DNA from 2 places in the Streptomyces marokkonensis genome. Region 1 is predicted to be linked to the other one. Evidence: riboswitches for the same ligand, from Rfam matches in the RefSeq annotation. Region 1 holds a riboswitch; the other holds the start of a gene.

Region 1 (5,306 bases):
TGAAGACCGTCCCCTGGTCGCTGCTGCTGTTCATGGCGGCGACCATGGCGATGGGCGTCGCGCTCGCCGACTCGGGTGCGGCGAAGTGGCTGGTGTCGGGGCTGCCCTCACGGGTGGCGCCGGCCGTCTTCCTCGGGATCGTGGTCGTGGTCAGCACAGCGGCCCACCTTGTCCTCCAGTCCCGCTCGGCCCGATCCTCCGTCCTGGTCCCGCTGGTCATCGCCGCGGCCCTGGGCGCGGGGGTCAACCCGGTCGCCGCCGCGCTCGCGTCCACCGCCGCCGCCGGCTTCTGCCACACCCTCCCGGCCTCCGCCAAGCCGGTCACGCTCTTCTCCGACATTCCCGGCACCCCCACCTACACCCCGCGCGACCTGCTGCGGCTGTCCGCCGTCCTGGCACCGCTGACCGCCGCGCTCGTGCTGTTCTTCGCCGCCGCGGTCTGGCCGCTGCTCGGCGTACCCGTGACCCGTTGAAGGAGCCCTCCATGTCCGCCGTATTCGCTGTGCCCGCCGTGCCCGCCGTGCCCGTCGTATCCGCCGTGCCGGCCGTGTCCTCCGTGCCCTCCCTGCTGAACCGTGTCGTCGTGGCCCCCAGCGGCTTCAAGGAGTCCCTGTCCGCACAGGCCGCCGCCGACGCCATCGCGGCGGGCGTCCGCCGGGTCCTGCCGGACGCCGATATCGATCTGATCCCGCTCGTCGACGGCGGCGAGGGCACGGCCGTCGCGCTGGCCGCCGCGACCGGCGGGCGGCTGGTCGCACTGGCCGCCACCGGGCCGGTCGGTGAACCCGTCGGCACCCACTTCGCGCTGCTCGGCGCGCGGGACACGGCGGTGGTGGAGATGGCGGCCGTCGCGGGACTGTCCCTGGTCCCCCGCGCCCTGCGCGACCCGGGCGCCACGACGACGTACGGCGTCGGCGAGCTGATCCGCGCCGCGCTCGACACCGGGGTCCGGCGGGTCCTGGTCGGCTGCGGCGACTCGGGTACGTCGGACGGGGGCGCGGGCGCGCTCCAGGCGCTCGGGGCCCGGCTGCTGGACGCGGACGGCTTCGAACTCCCGCCCGGCGGACGGGAGCTGATCCGCCTCGCCCGCATCGACCCGTCGGGGCTCGACACCCGGCTGAAGGACACCGAACTGCTCGTCGCCTGCAACCCGTTCAACGTGCTGTGCGGCGAACGGGGCGTGGCCCGGGTGTTCGGCCCGCAGAAGGGGGCGGCGCCCGCACAGGTCGAGGAGTTGTCGGCCGGCCTGGAGAACTGGGCGCGCGTCCTCACCCGCGACCTCGGTGTCGTCGGCACCGACCTGCGCCACGGCCCCGGCACCGGCGCCTCCGGCGGGCTGGGCGCGGGACTGGCCGCCGTCGGGGCCCGGCTGCTGCCCCGTTTCGAGGTGCTGCTCGACCACCTCGACCTGGACGCCCGCCTGGCCCGCGCCGACCTGGTGCTCACCGCCGAGGGGGCGCTGGACCACCAGACGCCGCGCGGCAAGGTGCCGGCCGAGGTGGCCCGCCGCGCCAAGCTCTACGGCCGTCCCGTCCTCGCCCTGGCCGGCACGCTCGGGGAGGGCGCGCACGAGGTGCCGGGGGTGGACGCCTGCCACGGCATCATGCCGGCGCCGATGGCCCTGGCGGACGCGCTGCTGCGCGCCGCCGAACTGCTCACGGACGCCACGGAGCGGGCGCTGCGGATGATCCTGCTGGGGTCGCGGCTGCCGGGCCGGGCCGCTCAGACGGCCGAGGTCCCGGCCGCTGCGGAGAGGGTGTCCGCCGCGACGGTTCCGGCGGAGGCCGTGTCGGCGAAGATCGCGTCGGCGGAGGCCGTGTCGGCAGAGGTCGGGTCGGGCACGCAACGGCCGTCCTCGGTGCGGTAGTTCCACCGCGCCCCGTCGCTCACCAGCTCCCGCACGGCGTGCACGAACCGCTCGACGTGTTCGTCCGGGGTGCCCGCGCCGAAGCTCACGCGGATGGCGTTGAGGGACTTCTGGCCGGGCGCCGCCTCGGGGGCGCCGCACTCGCCCTGCGCCTGCGGGTCGCCGCCGAGCAGGGTGCGCACCAGTGGGTGGGCACAGAACAGGCCGTCGCGCACGCCGATGCCGTACTCGGCGGAGAGCGCGGCGGCGAAGTGCGAGCTGTTCCAGCCCTCGACGACGAAGGAGAGCACGCCGACGCGGGGGGCGTCGTCACCGAAGAGGGAGAGGACCCGCACCTCGGGCACCTCGGCGAGCCCTTCCCGCACCTTCCGGATCAGGTGCTCCTCGCGGGCGACCAGGGTGTCGAAACCGGCCTCGGTGAGCGCCTTGCAGGCGGAGGCGACGGCGTAGGCGCCGATGACGTTGGGCGACCCGGCCTCGTGCCGGGCGGCGCTGTCGTGCCACTCGACGTCCACGCCCCCGTCGGCGCGCCGGGTGACGCTGCGGCTGGCGCCGCCCCCGGCAAGGTACGGCTCCGCCTCGCGAAGCCAGTCGGCGCGGCCGGCCAGCACCCCGGAGCCGAAGGGGGCGTACAGCTTGTGTCCGGAGAAGGCGACCCAGTCCACGTCCGGATCGGCCACCGAAACCGGGTGGTGCGGGGCGAGCTGGGCGGCGTCCAGGACGATCCGGGCGCCGTGCGCGTGCGCGGCGGCGGCCAGTTCGCGCACCGGCCACAGTTCCCCCGTGACGTTGGAGGCGCCGGTGACGCAGACCAGGGCGGGCCCGTACGGCTCACGGGCGGCGAGGGCGCGCTCCAGCGTCTCGACGGCCTGCGCGGGGGTGCGCGGGGCGTCCAGGAACGTCACGTCGGCACCCCGCCAGGGCAGCAGCGAGGCGTGGTGCTCGGTCTCGAAGACGAAGACGCGGCAGCCGGCGGGCAGCGCGCCCGCGAGCAGGTTGAGGGAGTCGGTGGTGGACCGGGTGAAGACGACCTGGTCGCCGTCCCGGCAGCCGAGGAACCCTGAGACGGTCCTGCGTGCGTTCTCGAACAGGTCCGTCGACAGCTGCGACAGGTACCCGGCGCCCCGGTGCACGCTGCCGTAGTACGGGGCGTAGGCCGCCACGTCGTCCCAGACCCGCTGAAGTGCGGGGGCGCTGGCGGCGTAGTCGAGCGCGGCGTAGGTGACCTCTCCCCCGGTGACGAGCGGGACGGTGACATCCCGCCCCAGAACCGGCAAAGGGGCACAAAGAGACTGGTCGACGGCAGCGGTGGAGACGGACATGGGTGTACTCCCGTGAAGGCAGGTGCCGTCACCACGCGAACCGCGACGGCTCGAGCGTGGGGACGGAGAAGAAGGGGGACGCGGAGGCGGGGCTCTGCGGCCCTATCGCATTCGCTGGTTCACGGGAGGCTCCCTCGAACGACCAGGACCCCTGGGCTGATCACTCGGAAGAGTGCGAGGGGTCCGCGCTTGCCGTAGACCTCGCTGCCTACGGCCTGGTCTTCACCCGGGGCACCCCGCCACGGACGGAGGGTTGCCGGACAGTCGGCCGGGGCCGAATGACTGTCGCTCATGACCTGGACAGGAACGTACGGGAAATGATCGGCGCCCCGCAACCCGAGTCCGGATCGCGGGACACACGTCACACGAGAGGGCGTCAGGCGTTGCTCACGGCCACCCAGCGGTCCAGCGCCCGCTTTGCGGCGCCCGAGTCGATCGCCTCGGCGGCCCGGTCCATGCCGGCCCGGAGCTGCTCGGTCAGCGGCGCCTCGCCGGGCGCCAGGGCGACCAGGGCCGCCGCCGAGTTCAGCAGCACCGCGTCCCGTACGGGGCCCCTCTCGCCGGCCAGCAGGCGGCGGGCGACGTCGGCGTTGTAGGAGGCGTCGGCGCCGCGCAGGGCCTGGACCGGCACCAGTTCGAGGCCGACGTCCCGCGGGTCGAAGCCCTCCTCGGTCACCCGGCCGTCCCGCACGACCCAGACTCTGGAGGTGGACGTCGTGGTCAGCTCGTCGAGGCCGTCGTCGCCGCGGAACACCAGGGACGAGTGGCCGCGCTCGGCGAAGACGCCGGCGATGATCGGCGCCATCCGGGCGTGGGCGACCCCGATCGCCTGGGACTTCACCTTGGCCGGGTTGGTCAGTGGGCCCAGGAAGTTGAACACCGTGCGGATGCCCAGCTGGCCGCGGGCCGCCGCCACATGGCGCAGCGCCGGGTGGAACTTCACGGCGAAGCAGAAGGTGATGCCGGCCTCCTCGGCGACCTCCGCCACCCGCTTCGGTGTCAGCTCCAGGTTGACCCCGAGCTTCTCCAGGACGTCGGAGGCCCCGGACGCCGAGGAGGCGGCCCGGTTGCCGTGCTTGACGACCTTCGCGCCCGTGCCGGCCACGACGATCGCCGACATGGTGGAGATGTTGACCGTCTTGGCGCCGTCGCCGCCGGTGCCGACGATGTCGACCGTCTCCCCCGGCACCTCGATCACGTTGGCGTGCTCGTACATGGTGCGGACGAGGCCGGAGATCTCCTCGACCGTCTCCCCCTTGAACCGGAGGCCCACCGCGAGGCCGGCGATCTGCGCGTCGGTCGCCTCGCCCCGCATGATCACGTCCAGCGCCCACGCGGTGTCGTCCGCCAAGAGGTCGTGGCCGTCCAGCAGCTTGTTCAGCACGGCGGGCCAGGAGCGGCCCGCCGCGGTGTCGCCTCCAGCGGGGGTCACAGCGCTCATGAGCCGCTCCTGCATCGTGTGTGTGGTGGACAGGGAGTGTGCTCCCACCCTATCCAGCCCCGGGCAGGGCGAAGGGCCCCGTCCGAGGAACGGACGGGGCCCTTCGACCGTGGTGTGGCGACGCTGGAGGGTCAGTGGTGGCCGTGGCCGCTCGTGATCTCCTTGTACTCCTCGACAGTCGGCTTCGGAATCTGCGCGTCCTCGCCGTAGTAGGCCTCGCTGAGCTTGGCGCGGAGCTTCTCGGTGCTCTTCACCTTGCGCTCGACGCCGTTCTCGTCGACCGTGGGGCCGATCTCGGCGGGCTTGTACTGCTCGTGCGCCGTGAGCGTGTGCAGCTGCTCCTGGCTGAGCGGCTCGTGCACCTCGATGAACTCACCGTGCGGCAGGCGCTTGATGATGCCCGACTCGCGGCCGTGCAGCACCTTCTCCTTGTCCCGGCGCTGCAGGCCGAGGCAGATCCGCTTGGTGACGACGAAGGCGACGACCGGTCCGAGGAAGAACCCGATCCGCACGAACCAGGTGACCGCGTTGATCGACAGGTGGAAGTGGGTGGCGACGATGTCGTTGCCACCGCCGATCAGCATGATCATGTACGCGGTGACCCAGGCCACACCGAACGCCGTCCGGGTCGGGGCGTTGCGCGGGCGGTCCAGGATGTGGTGCTCGCGCTTGTCCC
Region 2 (5,306 bases), on a different contig from region 1:
GAAGTCGGAGTTCCCGATCTCGCGGTCGGGAGCGCGTTCCCCAACTCTACCGCGCTCAATCACATGGAATTGCCCCCTCCGCTTCTCTTGCGGAGAGGGCAATTCGCGCTACGACGCGTATCAGCCGCCGGCGACCGCCGGGATGATGGAGACTCCCGCGCCGTCCGGCGTGGCGGTCTGAAGGCCCTGCTCGAAGCGGACGTCGTCGTCGTTGACGTAGACGTTGACGAAGCGGCGCAGCTTGCCCTGGTCGTCCAGGACGCGGGCGGCGATGCCGGTGTGGTTCTTCTCCAGGTCGGAGATGACCTCTTGGAGGTTGGCGCCCTCGGCGCCGACCTCGGCCTTGCCGCCGGTGTAGGTGCGCAGGATGGTCGGGATGCGAACGGTCACGCTCATGCGAGGCCAGCCTCTCGGAAGGAGTCCAGGTTCGGGCGGATGGTGGCGGTGAGGCCGGTACCGGCCACCGCGTCGAGGGTCTTCAGGCCGTCGCCGGTGTTGAGGACGACGGTGGTGAGCGACGGGTCCAGGACACCGTTCTCGATCAGCTTCTTCGTGACGCCGACCGTCACCCCGCCCGCGGTCTCCGCGAAGATCCCCTCGGTGCGCGCGAGCAGCTTGATGGCGTCGACGACCTGCTCGTCACTCACGTCCTCCACGGCGCCGCCGGTGCGGCGCGCGATGTCGAGGACGTACGGGCCGTCGGCCGGGTTGCCGATCGCGAGGGACTTGGCGATGGTGTCCGGCTTCTGCGGGCGTACGACGTCGTGGCCGGCCTTGTACGCGGTGGACACCGGCGAGCAGCCCTCGGCCTGGGCGCCGAAGATCCGGTACGGCTTGTCCTCGACCAGACCGAGCCTGATCAGCTCCTGCAGGCCCTTGTCGATCTTCGTGAGCTGCGAGCCGGAGGCGATCGGGACGACGATCTGGTCGGGCAGCCGCCAGCCGAGCTGCTCGCAGATCTCGTACGCGAGGGTCTTGGAACCCTCCGCGTAGTACGGCCGCAGGTTGACGTTGACGAAGCCCCAGCCCTCGCCGGCCGGGTCGCCGATCAGCTCGGAGCAGAAGCGGTTCACGTCGTCGTAGTTGCCCTGGATACCGACGAGCTCACCGCCGTAGACGGCGGCCATGACGACCTTGCCCTGCTCCAGGTCGTGCGGGATGAACACGCAGGAGCGGAAGCCGGCGCGGGCGGCGGCGGCGCCGACGGCACCCGCGAGGTTCCCGGTGGAGGAGCAGGACAGGGTGGTGAAGCCGAAGGCGCGGGCGGCCTCGATGGCCTGGGCGACGACGCGGTCCTTGAAGGAGTGCGTCGGGTTGCCGGAGTCGTCCTTGACGTACAGACCGCCGGTGACGCCGAGCTCGCGTGCCAGGTTGTCGGCCTTGACCAGCTTGGTCCAGCCGGGGTTGATGTTCGGCTTGTCGGCCACGTCGGCGGGGACGGGCAGCAGCGGGGCGTAACGCCAGATGTTCGCGGGGCCGGCCTCGATGCGCGCGCGGAGTTCCTCGGTGTCGTAGGCCGAGAAGTCGTAGGCGATCTCCAGCGGGCCGAAACACTCCTCGCAGGCGAAGACCGGGCCGAGCGGCACGCGGTGATCGCACTCACGGCAGGAGAGGGCGGCGGCGGGGCCCAGATCGACGGCGCCGGCGGGGGCGGGAGCGTCGGGGGTGGTGGTGCTTTCGGCAGTCTGCACAGCCATGGAGGCGAGGCCCTTTCTCCTCATCTTCCTCACGACGCATCTCGCCGTGAGACGGATTTGGCACCTTCCCGAGTCGGGAGCCTCGCCACGTCTGCGTGACAGGAACCGACTGGAGGGTTGCCGGGGCTTCAACGGGCCGTATCCCTCTGCCCCTCTGGATGAGCGGTATTCGATTGTTGAGCCTGCTCGGCTCGTTGCGCTTGTCGCGCCTGCTGAGCGGTGGTGCGCGCGGGACCCCGGCATGCGGTGGGGCTCCGCGTTGTTCAAGACTGTAACCGAAGGCCAGGGCGGTTGAGACAGTCGTCCGCACCGCGAGATGAATCACAACGGACCACGAAGGAGCCACCGAACGTGCTGGAAGAAGTCGAGCGCTGGCTGAGCGCACGCTCCTGGTCCGTGTCGGACCGGCCGATCCAGCAGCTCCTGTCCGCCAAGCACGCCACCGGGCAGTCGGTCAGCGTGGTGCTCCCCGCCCTCGACGAGGAGGCGACGGTCGGCGACATCGTCACGGTGATCCGCCGGGACCTGATGGGGCGCGTCCCGCTCGTCGACGAGATCGTGGTCGTGGACTCCGGGTCGAGCGACCGCACCTCGGCGGTGGCCGCGGCGGCGGGCGCGCGTGTCGTGCACCGCGACGCGATCCTGCCCCGCGTCCCGGCCGTGCCCGGCAAGGGCGAGGTGCTGTGGCGCTCGCTGCTGGTCACCGGCGGCGACATCGTCTGCTTCGTCGACGCGGACCTGCGCGAGTTCTCCGCCGACTTCGTCACCGGAATCGTGGGGCCACTGCTCACCGATCCAGGTGTGCACCTCGTCAAGGCCATGTACGACCGTCCGCTCACCATGTCCGACGGCTGCGCCTCGGGCCTGCCCGCGGCCGGCCAGGGCGGCCGGGTCACGGAACTGATGGCCCGCCCGCTGCTCAACATGCACTGGCCGCAGCTGGCCGGTTTCGTCCAGCCGCTCGGCGGCGAGTACGCGGCCCGCCGCTCCCTCCTGGAGCGGCTCCCCTTCCCCGTCGGCTACGGGGTGGAGCTGGGCATGCTGGTCGACTCCCTGCACCTGGTGGGTCTGGACGCCCTCGCGCAGGTCGACGTCGGCGTGCGCAGACACCGGCACCAGGACGGCCGGGCGCTGGGCCGCATGTCCGCCGCGATCTACCGCACCGCCCAGCTCCGGCTGGCCCGCGGCCACCTGGTCCGGCCGTCCCTCGTCCAGTTCGAACGGGGCGCCGACGGCTTCGAGCCGCGTACGTACTCCGTGGACACCGAGGAACGCCCCCCGATGACGGAGATCGCGGAGTACGCGGCCCGCAGGGTGGCCTGACACCTGCCGGACGGGGCCGAAGTGTCGTCCGACCACGTTTGAGGGTTGCGGGGCCTGGCTACGTTGAGGCGTATGGCTTCAAGCTTCGGTGCTGCTCAGGTGCTGGTCGCCTCCAACCGGGGGCCGGTCTCGTACGAGGTGCGGGACGACGGTTCGCTGCACGCCAAACGCGGCGGGGGCGGGCTGGTCTCCGGACTGTCGGCCATCGGGCCGGACGCGGGGGCGCTGTGGGTGTGCTCCGCGCTCGGCGACGGCGACCGCGAGGCGGTGCGGCGCGGGGTCGGCGAGGACGGCGTGCGGATGCTGGACGTACCGGCCGACGTGCACGCGGACGCGTACAACGGGATCGCCAACAGCGTGCTGTGGTTCGTGCACCACATGCTCTACCAGACGCCCCTGGAGCCGGTCTTCGACGCGGAGTTCCGGCGGCGGTGGGCCTCCTACGAGGCGTACAACCGGGCCTTCGCGAAGGCGCTGGCCGAGGAGGCCGCCGAGGGCGCGGTCGCGATCGTGCAGGACTACCACCTGACGCTGGTGCCGGGGATGCTGCGGGAGCTGCGGCCGGATCTCAGGATCGGGCACTTCTCGCACACGCCGTGGGCGCCGGTCGACTACTTCAGGCTGCTGCCGGACGACATCGCCGAGCAGGTGCTGCGCGGCATGCTCGGCGCCGACCGGCTCGGGTTCCTCACCCGACGGTGGGCCGACGCGTTCACCGTCTGCTGCGACGCGCTGGTGGGCGGGCCCGGCTCCACGGAGATCGGCGTGCACGGGCTGGGCGCCGACGCGGACTTCCTGCGGCGGCGGTCGCACGAGGCCGACGTGGACGAGCGGATGGCGGCGCTGCGGGCGGAGATCGGTGCCGGCCCGGACGGGAGCGCGCGCAGGACGATCGTGCGGGTGGACCGGACCGAGCTGTCGAAGAACATCGTGCGGGGGCTGCTGGCGTACCGGGAGCTGCTGACCGGGCGGCCCCAGTGGCGGGAGCGGGTCGTGCACGTCGCCTTCGCGTACCCCTCGCGGCAGGATCTCGCCGTGTACCGGGACTACACCGCCGAGGTGCGGCGGGTGGCCGAGTCGATCAACGCGGAGTTCGGGACGGCGGGGTGGACGCCGGTCGTGCTGCATGTGAAGGACGACTTCGCGCGGTCGCTGGCGGCGTACCGGCTGGCGGACGTGGCGCTGGTCAATCCCGTCCGGGACGGGATGAACCTCGTCGCGAAGGAGGTGCCGGTCGTCTCCGACGAGGGGTGCGTGCTGGTGCTGTCCCGGGAGGCGGGGGCGTACGAGGAGCTGGGGGAGGACGCGGTCGTCGTGAACCCGTACGACGTGGTCGGCACGGCCGACGCGCTGCACGAGGCGCTGGGGGTCGCGCCGGGGGAACGGGCGGAGCGGACGAAGCGGTTGGCGGCGGCGGGGACGGCGTCGCCTCCGGAGCGGTGGTTCCTGGAGCAGTTGGACGCGCTGAGGTCTTGACCGCCGGGTGATCCGGCGATGGGGCTGGGCCGGGGTGGTTCGCGCGGCCCGGCGCTACGGGGTGCCTCCCCCAGAGGGGGTACTCCGTAGCGCCCACTCGTGCCCCCGCGGCGGCACGAATGGGCGCAGGCGGCGGGCTGGGACGGGGGACGGAAGCGGCTACGTGAGCCGTGTGGCCAGGGAGCGGAGCAGGTGTACCACTCCCGTCGGGCCGTCGACCACCACGTCGGCCCGTTCGCGGAGGTCCGGGACCTCGTCGCTGCCGCTGCAGACCAGGAGGCCGGGGGTGCCCTCCGTGCGGAGGGTGTCGACGGCGGTGAAGGCGGGGAGGTCGCCGAGGTCGTCGCCGGCGTAGACGACGCAGGCGGCGTCGAGTTCCCGGGCGTACTCCCGCAGTGCGGCGCCCTTGTCCATGCCGGGTGGGCGCAGCTCCAGGACCATGCGGCCCGGTTCGACGATCAGGCCGTGGCGGGAGGCGAGGCCGGTGAGGGGGCCGCGCAGGGTGTCGAAGGCGGCCTGGGGGTCGGGGGCGCGGCGGGTGTGGACGGCGATCGCGTGGCCCTTCTCCTCGGTCCACGTGCCCTGGCCGGCCCCGGACCGCTCCAGCAGTCCCGGCAGCTCGGCGCGGACGGCACCGACGCCGGGGTGCGGGTCGGGGGTGGTGAGGGTGCCGGTGGCGGCGTCCCAGCGCTCGGCGCCGTAGTGGCCGAGGACGACGAGGTGTTCCAGGCCGGGGACGTCCGCGAAGCCGCCGTGGCGGACCGCGACCTTGGCCGGGCGGCCGGTGATCACGGCGACGGAGGCGACCTT

Evidence for each region. Region 1 has a riboswitch for S-adenosylmethionine ahead of ABEA26_RS26115 (aminotransferase class V-fold PLP-dependent enzyme). Riboswitches for the same ligand answer to the same signal wherever they lie in the genome.
Region 2: another riboswitch for S-adenosylmethionine. It lies ahead of thrC (threonine synthase); the one in region 1 lies ahead of ABEA26_RS26115 (aminotransferase class V-fold PLP-dependent enzyme).

Annotation. Positions count from the first base shown of each region.
Region 1 is NZ_BAABCQ010000128.1:14,889-20,194, forward strand. It holds gene ABEA26_RS26105 (SLC13 family permease) at 1-473, shown strand, start outside; partial or broken gene ABEA26_RS26110 (glycerate kinase) at 485-1,633, shown strand; gene ABEA26_RS26115 (aminotransferase class V-fold PLP-dependent enzyme) at 1,723-3,189, opposite strand; SAM riboswitch class IV at 3,370-3,486, opposite strand; gene trpD (anthranilate phosphoribosyltransferase) at 3,566-4,630, opposite strand; gene qcrB (cytochrome bc1 complex cytochrome b subunit) at 4,762-5,306, opposite strand, start outside.
Region 2 is NZ_BAABCQ010000177.1:40-5,345, forward strand. It holds gene ABEA26_RS30340 (MoaD/ThiS family protein) at 121-396, opposite strand; gene thrC (threonine synthase) at 393-1,697, opposite strand; SAM riboswitch class I at 1,715-1,862, opposite strand; gene ABEA26_RS30350 (glucosyl-3-phosphoglycerate synthase) at 2,049-3,020, shown strand; gene ABEA26_RS30355 (alpha,alpha-trehalose-phosphate synthase (UDP-forming)) at 3,093-4,496, shown strand; gene otsB (trehalose-phosphatase) at 4,656-5,306, opposite strand, start outside.